One region of the Vibrio navarrensis genome, then DNA from elsewhere that is predicted to be linked to it. Evidence: riboswitches for the same ligand, from Rfam matches in the RefSeq annotation. Region 1 holds a riboswitch; each other region holds the start of a gene.
What was found. A riboswitch is a leader RNA that binds a small molecule or an ion and turns the genes downstream of it on or off. The one in region 1 is predicted to bind thiamine pyrophosphate.
Positions count from the first base shown of each region.

Region 2: linked by a shared signal. The riboswitch ahead of thiC (phosphomethylpyrimidine synthase ThiC) and the one ahead of thiB (thiamine ABC transporter substrate binding subunit) in region 1 are both predicted to bind thiamine pyrophosphate.
Region 3: linked by a shared signal. The riboswitch ahead of thiD (bifunctional hydroxymethylpyrimidine kinase/phosphomethylpyrimidine kinase) and the one ahead of thiB (thiamine ABC transporter substrate binding subunit) in region 1 are both predicted to bind thiamine pyrophosphate.

Region 1 is NZ_CP065217.1:3,148,797-3,152,070, reverse strand. It holds gene mpl (UDP-N-acetylmuramate:L-alanyl-gamma-D-glutamyl-meso-diaminopimelate ligase) at 1-629, shown strand, start outside; gene I3X05_RS14840 (flavin prenyltransferase UbiX) at 677-1,315, shown strand; TPP riboswitch at 1,345-1,465, shown strand; gene thiB (thiamine ABC transporter substrate binding subunit) at 1,544-2,536, shown strand; gene thiP (thiamine/thiamine pyrophosphate ABC transporter permease ThiP) at 2,546-3,274, shown strand, end outside.
Region 2 is NZ_CP065217.1:3,462,689-3,465,962, forward strand. It holds gene thiC (phosphomethylpyrimidine synthase ThiC) at 1-1,481, opposite strand, end outside; TPP riboswitch at 1,635-1,733, opposite strand; gene crcB (fluoride efflux transporter CrcB) at 1,806-2,186, opposite strand; gene I3X05_RS16420 (IS630 family transposase) at 2,399-2,887, shown strand; partial or broken gene I3X05_RS16425 (IS630 family transposase) at 3,037-3,274, shown strand, end outside.
Region 3 is NZ_CP065218.1:1,060,428-1,063,701, reverse strand. It holds gene I3X05_RS21435 (DUF3087 family protein) at 1-212, opposite strand, end outside; gene trmY (tRNA (pseudouridine(54)-N(1))-methyltransferase TrmY) at 411-1,013, shown strand; TPP riboswitch at 1,051-1,152, shown strand; gene thiD (bifunctional hydroxymethylpyrimidine kinase/phosphomethylpyrimidine kinase) at 1,248-2,087, shown strand; gene I3X05_RS21420 (phosphatase PAP2 family protein) at 2,210-2,935, shown strand.

The DNA.
Region 1 (3,274 bases):
GTCAGTGGCAAGCGGAAAAGCGAGTCAAAGATGGCTCTCACTTTGCGGTCTTCTTCCAAGGTGAATGCGTGGGCGAAGTGAAGTGGGATTTGGTGGGCGATCACAACGTCGACAATGCGCTGATGGCGATTGCGGCGGCGCGCCATGTCGGAGTGACGCCCGATCTTGCCTGTCAGGCACTCGGCCAATTTATCAATACCAAGCGCCGTTTAGAGCTCAAAGGCGAAGTCAATGGGGTGGCCGTTTATGATGATTTCGCTCATCATCCCACCGCGATTGAACTGACTCTCGGTGGTTTACGTAATAAGGTGGGCGACAAACCGATCTTTGCGGTTTTGGAGCCGCGCTCTGCAACGATGAAACGTGGCGTGCATAAAGAGACGCTTGCTGCTTCGTTAGCCTATGCCGATGAAGTGTTTTTATTCCAACCGCCGGGCTTGGATTGGTCGGTCGAGGCCGTGGCGGCACAATGTCACCAGCCTGCGTTTACCAGTGACAATATGGATGAATTTGTTGCGCAAATTGCCAGTCGTGCGAAATCTGAGGTGCAAATCTTGGTGATGAGTAACGGCGGTTTTGACGGCATTCATGGCAAGTTGCTGGCGGCACTGGACAAGGCGTCTGACTGACTCGGCCCATAATCGTGCTAACTGAAATCGTGCCAACTGAAATGACAATGACTGAAAAACAAAAAACAATCACACTGGCGTTTACGGGGGCCTCTGGTGCGCCGTATGGTTTACGCTTGCTTGAATGCCTGCTCGCGGCAGATTATCAGGTTTACCTGCTGATTTCCTCCGCCGCGCGTGTGGTGCTAGCCACCGAGCAGGGGCTGAAGTTGCCCGCCAATCCACAAGCCGCGCAAAGCGCGCTGGTGAACTACCTTGGCTGCTCGGCCGAGAAGCTGGTGGTGTGCGGTAAGGACGATTGGTTCTCGCCCGTTGCTTCCGGCTCCGCAGCGCCAAAGCAGATGGTGGTGTGCCCTTGCTCTGCGGGCAGTGTTGCGGCGATAGCGCACGGCATGTCGGATAATTTAATTGAGCGCGCCGCCGATGTGGTGCTGAAAGAGCGTGGTCAATTGATCCTCGTGGTGCGTGAAACACCGTTTTCCACTTTGCATCTGGAAAACATGCACAAGTTATCGCAGCTTGGCGTGACCATCATGCCCGCGGCACCGGGGTTCTACCATCAACCGCAACGTATTGAGGACCTTGTCGACTTTATGGTCGCGCGTATTCTTGACCATCTTGGCGTCGAGCAAGGTTTAGTGCCGCGCTGGGGGTACGATAACCGTCCGCGTGACGAGCACGTATAGCCAAAGCGAACGTTTCGCATTACAATCCGCCTCACTCATCGGGGAGCTCATCTGCGTATTTTTGTCGCAGAAGCTGAGATCAGGCCATCGCCTGGGACCCGTATACCTGAACCAGATAATGCTGGCGTAGGAATTGAGTCAGGAATTTAATTCGTAATGGAAGATTAAAACCGACCTCAAACCTGTGCCGCTCCACTCATGTCATGCAACGCAAATGGAGAGCGAGCCGTGAAAACCACTCTTAACCTGATTGCCCTAGCGATGGTCACTTCTGCCCCCGCTTTGGCTGCCGATAACACCCTCACTGTTTACACTTACGACTCTTTTGCCGCCGATTGGGGCCCGGGCCCGACGATCGAAAAAGCGTTCGAAGCGAAATGTGGCTGTGACGTCAACTTTGTTGCGCTGGATGATGGCGTGTCGATCCTTAACCGTCTGCGTCTTGAAGGCAAGAACAGCAAAGCGGATGTGGTGCTCGGGTTGGACAACAACTTGATGGCTGAAGCCAAAGCAACGGGTTTGCTGGCAGAACATCAGGTCGATACCCGTGTAGTTACGCTGCCAAAGGGGTGGTCTGACACGACGTTTGTCCCTTACGATTACGGCTACTTTGCTTTTATCTACAACAAAGAAACGCTGGCCAATCCGCCGAAAAGTTTAAAAGAGTTGGTGGAGCAGCGCAGCGATCTCAAAGTGATCTACCAAGATCCGCGCACCTCAACTCCAGGACAAGGTTTGCTGCTGTGGATCAAATCCGTTTACGGCGATAGCGCCAGCGAAGCATGGCAGCAACTGGCGAAAAAGACCGTGACGGTCACTAAGGGCTGGTCGGAAGCTTACTCGATGTTCCTCAAGGGTGAGTCGGATATGGTGCTCTCATACACCACCTCTCCGGCCTATCACCTGATTGCGGAAAATGACGCGAAATACGCGGCGGCGGGCTTTTCTGAAGGGCATTACATGCAAGTGGAAGTGGCCGCGAAAGTGAAAAGCAGCCAAAAACAGCAACTGGCCGATGAGTTTATGCGTTTTATTTTAAGTGACGACTTCCAAGCGGCGATGCCAACGGGCAACTGGATGTATCCGGTCACCGACGTAACACTGCCTGAGGGCTTTGACACCTTAACTGTGCCGGTGAAATCACTCAGCTTCACACCTGAAAAGGTGGCCGAAATGCGCAAGCCTTGGATCCGCGAGTGGCAAAGCGCGCTGACGTTTTAAGGCTGCCCGTTGAATTCTGTACCTAAAGCGGGCATTGGGGTCGCGGTGATGATCGCGACCTTTGTTATTGCTGCGCTGGCAGCGCTCCTTTCTACGGCGCCCTCGCTGGATGTGAGCGTCATCTGGCGCGATCCTTACTATCGTCATGTCACCCAGTTCAGTTTTTGGCAGGCTTTTTTGTCGATGCTGCTGAGCGTCAGTTTGGCGATCCCGGTGGCGCATGCGTTGGCCAAACGACGTTTTCCTGGCCGCGCTCTGCTGTTGAAGCTGTTTGCCTCAACGCTGGTTTTACCGGTGTTGGTCGGGGTGTTTGGCCTTTTGGCGATTTATGGCAACAGTGGTTGGCTGGTGAATCTGTTGCAACAAGCGGGCTACTTGAACTCGTTTTCCATCTACGGTTTGAGTGGCATTTTGCTTGCCCACGTGTTTTTCAATCTGCCGTATGCGGCCCGTTTGCTGCTACAAGCGCTGGAATCGATCCCGGCAGAGCAGCATAAACTGGCGGCTCACCTCGGTATGTCACCTTGGGATAAATTTCGCTTTGTTGAATGGCCAAGGCTGCGTCAACAACTGCCGCATGTCGGTGGCTTGGTGTTTATGCTCTGTTTTACCAGTTTCGCTACTGTGATGGCGCTGGGCGGTGGGCCGAAATCCACCACCATTGAGCTGGCTATCTATCAGGCGATCAAATTCGATTTCGATCTGCAAAGCGGAGCCATTCTGGCTATCTGGCAAATG
Region 2 (3,274 bases), 310 kb from region 1:
GGCGTTACATAACAAAGCATCGCGCAGCCATACCAACCTATCATCGCCGCGCCAATCCCAGAGGTGATGTGGTCATAACCGGGGGCAATATCCGTGGTTAACGGGCCAAGGGTATAAAACGGCGCTTCATGACAATGCTTAAGCTGTTCGTCCATGTTCTCTTTGATCATGTGCATCGGCACATGCCCAGGGCCTTCGATAATCACCTGAACGTCGTATTCCCAAGCAATCTTAGTCAATTCTCCCAGCGTTCTTAGCTCAGCAAACTGCGCTTCATCGTTCGCATCCGCAACGGAGCCGGGACGCAGGCCATCCCCCAAAGAAAGCGCTACATCATATATCGCACAAATCTCGCAGATTTCCCGGAAGTGGGTATACAAAAAACTCTCTTGATGGTGTGCCAGACACCACTTGGCAATGATGGAGCCGCCACGAGAGACAATCCCGGTCACACGCTTCGCCGTCATCGGAATATAACGCAACAATAGGCCGGCATGGATAGTGAAATAATCAACGCCCTGCTCTGCCTGTTCAATCAGTGTATCGCGCATCACTTCCCAGTTTAGATTTTCCGCAATACCATTTACCTTCTCTAAAGCTTGGTACATAGGGACTGTACCAATTGGCACTGGGCTATTGCGCAGGATCCACTCGCGAGTTTCGTGAATGTTACGTCCTGTAGAGAGATCCATGACGGTATCGCCACCCCAGCGCGTTGCCCAAACCAGCTTTTCCACTTCTTCTTCAATTGAAGATGTGACTGAAGAGTTGCCAATGTTAGCGTTCACTTTGACCAGGAAGTTACGGCCAATGATCATTGGCTCAGACTCAGGGTGATTGATATTGGAAGGGATAATCGCACGTCCTTCTGCCACTTCTCGGCGGACAAATTCTGCGGTAATTTCCTTAGGAAGATTGGCTCCAAAACTCTGCCCGGAATGCTGCTGAGTTAATACCTCATCGCAATATTGTGCTCTGCCCATATTCTCACGCAGCGCAATGAATTCCATCTCGGGCGTGATAATGCCCTTACGTGCGTAATGCAATTGCGTAACACAATACCCCGTTTTGGCACAACGAATACGCGGTAAATTGCCGTAACGTAACTCGTCCAACGTCTCGTCGTCTAAACGCTGTTTGGTGTAGGTCGAGCTCACTTCATCGAGAACTTCAGTGTCACCACGTTCGGCAATCCAGCCCTCTCTTAGCTTGGGCAAACCGCTATAGAGGTCAATAGTGTGCTGTGGATCGGTATAAACGCCAGACGTATCGTAGACTCTAATCGGCTCATTGGGCGCCAAAATAGGGGCATCTTTTGAACCACCGATAAGGCTATCCGCCAGCGATATTTCACGCATTGGCACTCGAATATCAGGCCGAGAACCTTCGACATAAATTTTGTTGGAATTGGGGTACGCTTGTACTGAAAGAGTATCAATGAACTGTTTGGCTTCCAGTCTCGCTTGCTTGCGATTCGACATAGCATTTTTCCTTTCTTGTTATGCAAGATAAAAAGGTGACGGATGAAAATGCTTGGCGGAAAGATGCGACAAGAGGGATCGAACATACACAAATTGCAGATGGCTCTGCGCGCAAAATTCGAACTTTGATAAGACACTAGTAGAATTTAGCTACCAAAATCTTCTCTTGTTCCCTTCGCAGGTTTTAACCTGATCAGGTTCAACGGATCCCGAATAAACGGTCTCAGCCTTATGGCACTCCGACAAGTGAAACGATTATAAGCAATCGACTTGGTTAAACCAAGCCGACCTGTAAAAAATTTGTTGGAAAATTAGATTTGAACATCACTGCTTTAAGAGCTGAAATCCAAGCCATGCAGCGCCAACACTTAGAGTAACATTGAGCAGAATATTCAACCCCATCTTAAGGAAAGCACCCTGCTGCATCAGCAGCACGTTGTCCATGGAGAACGTCGAAAAGGTCGTCAAGGCACCAAGAAAGCCCAAACCGATAACTTGCCGCCAAGGTTCAGTCGCGAGCATTTCGCTTTCGAATGCAGCGATCAAAAGCCCCATCACAAATGACCCGACAACGTTCACAGTCAAGGTTCCATAGGGAAAACCGCGCCCAAGTAATAAAACACAGAGCTCAGACACCAGATAACGAGAGCAGGCACCAAAAGCCCCCCCTAAAGCGATAAACCCCAATATAGCCAGTTGCCCCATAACGAACCTCACAATTTGAATGCGACGATATTGTAACCACCACAGTCAAAATAGCGAGTTTAAAACCCCCGTTCCCAGCGGAAATCTATGCTTGATGCTATGCAGAAACAAAAGGTTACAGGAGTCACTTTACGCTATCTAAATCAATCTTATGCCAATCTAAGAAAAAACATGATCTAATTAAGGCCATTCAACGATAGAGCTTATTCGCCATGGATAACCTTAATAATATCAACTTCAAAAAACTCGCTAGCCAGCAAAAATCCATTCAAATGAAAATGAGATTACTGGCTCTTGCTCATTTCAAAGAGGGACACTCTCGCACCCAAATCGCCAAGTTTCTTATGGTGAGCCGAACCAGTGTTAATAAGTGGGTTCACACTTTTCTTGAAGAAGGATTACAAGGGCTGAAGGAAAAGCCAAGAACGGGACGACCCCCCTTCTTAACTTCTGAGCAAAGAGAGCAGTTGAGCCAATACATAAAAGATAAAGCCAATGATACACAAGGCGGACGACTGACTGGGGCCGACATCCACGCTTATATCGTGAAAGAATTTGGCCAGCACTACCACCCTGACTCTATCTATTACCTGCTCGAGCACATGGGCTTGTCATGGATAACTTCCCGCTCAAAACACCCCAAGCAATCTCAAGAAGTCCAAGACGATTTTAAAAAAAATTCAAAATTGAAACGATCCTGAAGATCCCAGGACATATCGCTTTAGAGCATGTGGATGTCTGGTTTCAAGATGAAGCCAGATTTGGGCAACAAAACACGACGACACGGTTATACCAATCTAAGTAAAAATATGATCTAATTGAGGCCATTCAACGATAAAACTTATTCGCTATGGACAGTCTCAATAATATCGACTTTAAAAAGCTCGCAAGCCAGCAGAAATCTATTCAGATGAAAATGAGATTGCTGGCCCTCGCTCATTTCAAAGAGGGACACTCTCGCACCCAAATCGCCAAGTTTCTTATGGTGAGCCGAACCAGTGTTAATAAGTGGGTTCACACTTTTCTTGAAGAAGGATTAGAAGGGCTGAAGGAAAAGCCAAGAACGGGACGACCCCCCCTTCTTAACT
Region 3 (3,274 bases), on a different replicon from region 1:
GATACCGAGGTCAAAAGTGCGAGAAGGACACCGATCAAGTTCCAGTGGAAATTGCCCGTCGACTCTTGTTCGACGACTGTCTGGTTACCAAACAATGCAATCAGTAAGCTACCGAATGCCAGTGACGAGAGTGCGAAAAGCACCACAAAGCCAACAATGACGATATTAGCTTTTCTGCGGTAGAGCGGTTTGTTGATAGATTCAATTTTCATGTTTCATTCTATTAAAGCAGTAAGACAAGGCCCCTATGCTGCTCGATCACACCCGCTAACTCAATCAAGGTTTTGTAATCAAATTCGCACTTTGTCCATTTCTTCTTTTATAGAGGCTTTTTGTTTGGGCTCGCGCCTCAGTCTGACTTGGGTATATACTCCGCCCATTCAATTTACTGCTCATTCGAGGTTTCCTTTATGCGCTCTTTTGTTTTACGCGCCCGTGCCGCCCCAACTAACAGTAAAGCCTTACTGGAAGGCGTTGGTCAGGAAGCGCACACTGAAATTTTGGCACATACTTTGATGAACACCATGTTTGTTGCTCAATCGCACCGTGAGGATGTGACGGTGTATTTAGTGCTAGAGAGTACCCAGGACTATTCTCGAACCATCACGATTCAGTCAAATGATGTCACTAATATCAACGGTTTTAATGAAGCCACTTTACTGAATGTGGTTGCTCGCTCATTAGACGCTTCTCAAGGAATGGCCAAAGAAGAGTGCCGCAATGTGGAACCAGGTGTGACGGTTCGAACCATCAGTTTTGAGCGCCTTATTCAAGAGCTTGCGGAAAACCACCAGCTTTATATGTTGGACAAAAAGGGCGAATTTGTTCGCGACATTGATTTTGCGCCAAATCCCTGCTTTTTGCTCACCGATCACATTCCGATGCCGAAGAAGACTTTCAACAGCTTAAAACGCTTAGGTACGCAAAAAATCAGTCTTGGCCCTAAGATGCTGTTTGCTTCCCAGTGTGTCACCTTGATCCAGAACGAGTTGGATCTACGCGAGTCATTGTGAGTGACTTGCAGCAGGCCTTTTTGCTGCTATGATGTCGCAGATATAGTCGGGGAGCCTTTAGTTAGGCTGAGATCGCAAAGCGAGACCCGTTGAACCTGATGCAGTTAATACTGACGTAGGGAACTATATGCGTGTTCACCCGTTTGTTGTGGTTAAGGACAAAAGTTTCCCCCAATCGCACGGCGGCAGCTTGTTGAATACGCAGTTCCTGTACGTCTTGTCATAGGAAGCAAGATGCTATTCTCACAAGACTCTCAATCTCACATCCCTATTGTTCTCACTATCGCTGGCTCAGACAGCGGAGGCGGCGCGGGCATTCAAGCTGATATTAAGACCATCTCCGCCACTGGCAGTTACGCCTGCTCTGTGATTACGGCTATTACCTCGCAAAATACTCAAGGGGTATTCGCCGTTCTGCCCATCCCACTTGAGCATATTGCATCCCAGTTGGATGCGGTGTTCAGCGATTTAAACGTCAGAGCGGTAAAAATTGGTATGTTGGCAGACGCCGACATTATCCGTCTTGTCGCCAGCAAAATTCGCCAATATCGTCCACCGTTTGTTGTGTTGGACCCCGTAATGGTCTCTACCAGTGGCGATCTGCTTCTTGCACCGGAAGCCATCAACACGCTCAAGGAAAGCTTAATCCCTCTGGCCAGTATCATTACACCGAACCTTCCCGAATATGCCGCTTTAACCCAACAGCCTCAACCCGAAAACGAAAACGGCTTAATGCAGACACTTGATGAGTTACGTATTCTACACGCTAAAGCCGTGTTGCTTAAGGGGGGCCATTTGGAGCAGGAAGAATACAGCAGCGATCTGCTGATTGAAGGCGATATGGCAGAACTAATCCGTTCGACGCGTCACCCGACACGCAACACACACGGTACGGGTTGTACCCTCTCTTCGGCTATTGCCTCTTATTTAGCGCAAGGCCACCGGATGCACAAAGCGGTTTTTCTCGCCAAACAGTACATCTCTCAGGCCATTAGTCATGCCGACGAGTTATCTGTCGGCCAAGGAAGAGGGCCAGTGAACCATTTCTTTGCGGGACATATGCACGTGCGCTGACACAAACTTTCGCCGAACGGTTAGCTGGTAACAGAGTGAGCACGCAAATTAACTTTGCCCTGATATTTCTGCTGCTTGCCTTGGCATACAATGCCGCTTTTTATTAACGGCGGAAACTGTTCGTGGACCGTGCACTCAATTTCAAACTGGCTGGGCTTATCACCCTTTTTTGCTACGCACTTTGCCTTGGCGTCATCACTTGGCTTTACTACCCTGCCTCTCTCTTTTCTCCGGTCGCCTCGTTTGAAGGACGCCTATTGACACTTTTAACTTACTCAGCGGGCATTCAGGGCTTTTTCATCACGCTGATCATTCTGTGCATTTGGGCGCTCTCAATTCGCACATTTAGGCGAGGCGTATTACAGAAATTTTTGCAGCTTGGCCTGTTACTCATCATAGGTTTTGCAAGTAAAAGCGGCTTAAAGCTGGCAACGGAGAGCCCTCGTCCTTATAGCGAGTTGCTGGCCGCTGAGCAGATCATTGACTCTCCTGCAGATTTTTATCGTCTGGATGAAGCGGAAAAAGTGCAGGCCATTTCAGCCGTATCACAGAATGTCAGCCCGTGGCGAAGCCAACATTGGCAAGGTGAGAAGGACTATTCTTTTCCTTCCGGACATACCCTCTTCGCGGCGATTTGCGTTGCTTTCTTTGGGGCAGCCTTTTTATCTGCAAAGCGATACGGCGCGTTAATATTGTTACTGGTATGGGCGAGCAGCGTTGCCTATAGCCGATTGTGGTTGGGGATGCATCGCCCATTAGACCTGTTCGGTTCTTGGGCTTTTGTGGCAATCGTGTTTACCCTACTGCCCAATCATTTACCTATTGTCAGCCAATGGAAACGCGGTTAGCGAAACAATAAGGTGCGAGGCAGATACCGTCACGCCTTCCATTGGTGAAGGCGTTCTATTTTCAATGTCATCTTAAACGGAAGGGGCAAATGAATGGCGTTCAAAATAAAGCTAAAAAGAAGGTCGTTTGGCAAAAGTAGGACAACCAAACGACCAAAAGCCATTTAAGCTAAGCTGGTTATACAACCAAAGCATAGAAAGTGTTGTCTGTGAGGACCAACTCACTTAGACGGCGCCATTATAACGTGAGTCAAAGGAAATGAAAGAAATAAAACGTACCATCCGTTATTTGTTGATGGATTTATGACTATTAATTCGCACTTTTTCTTTTCCAGCGGT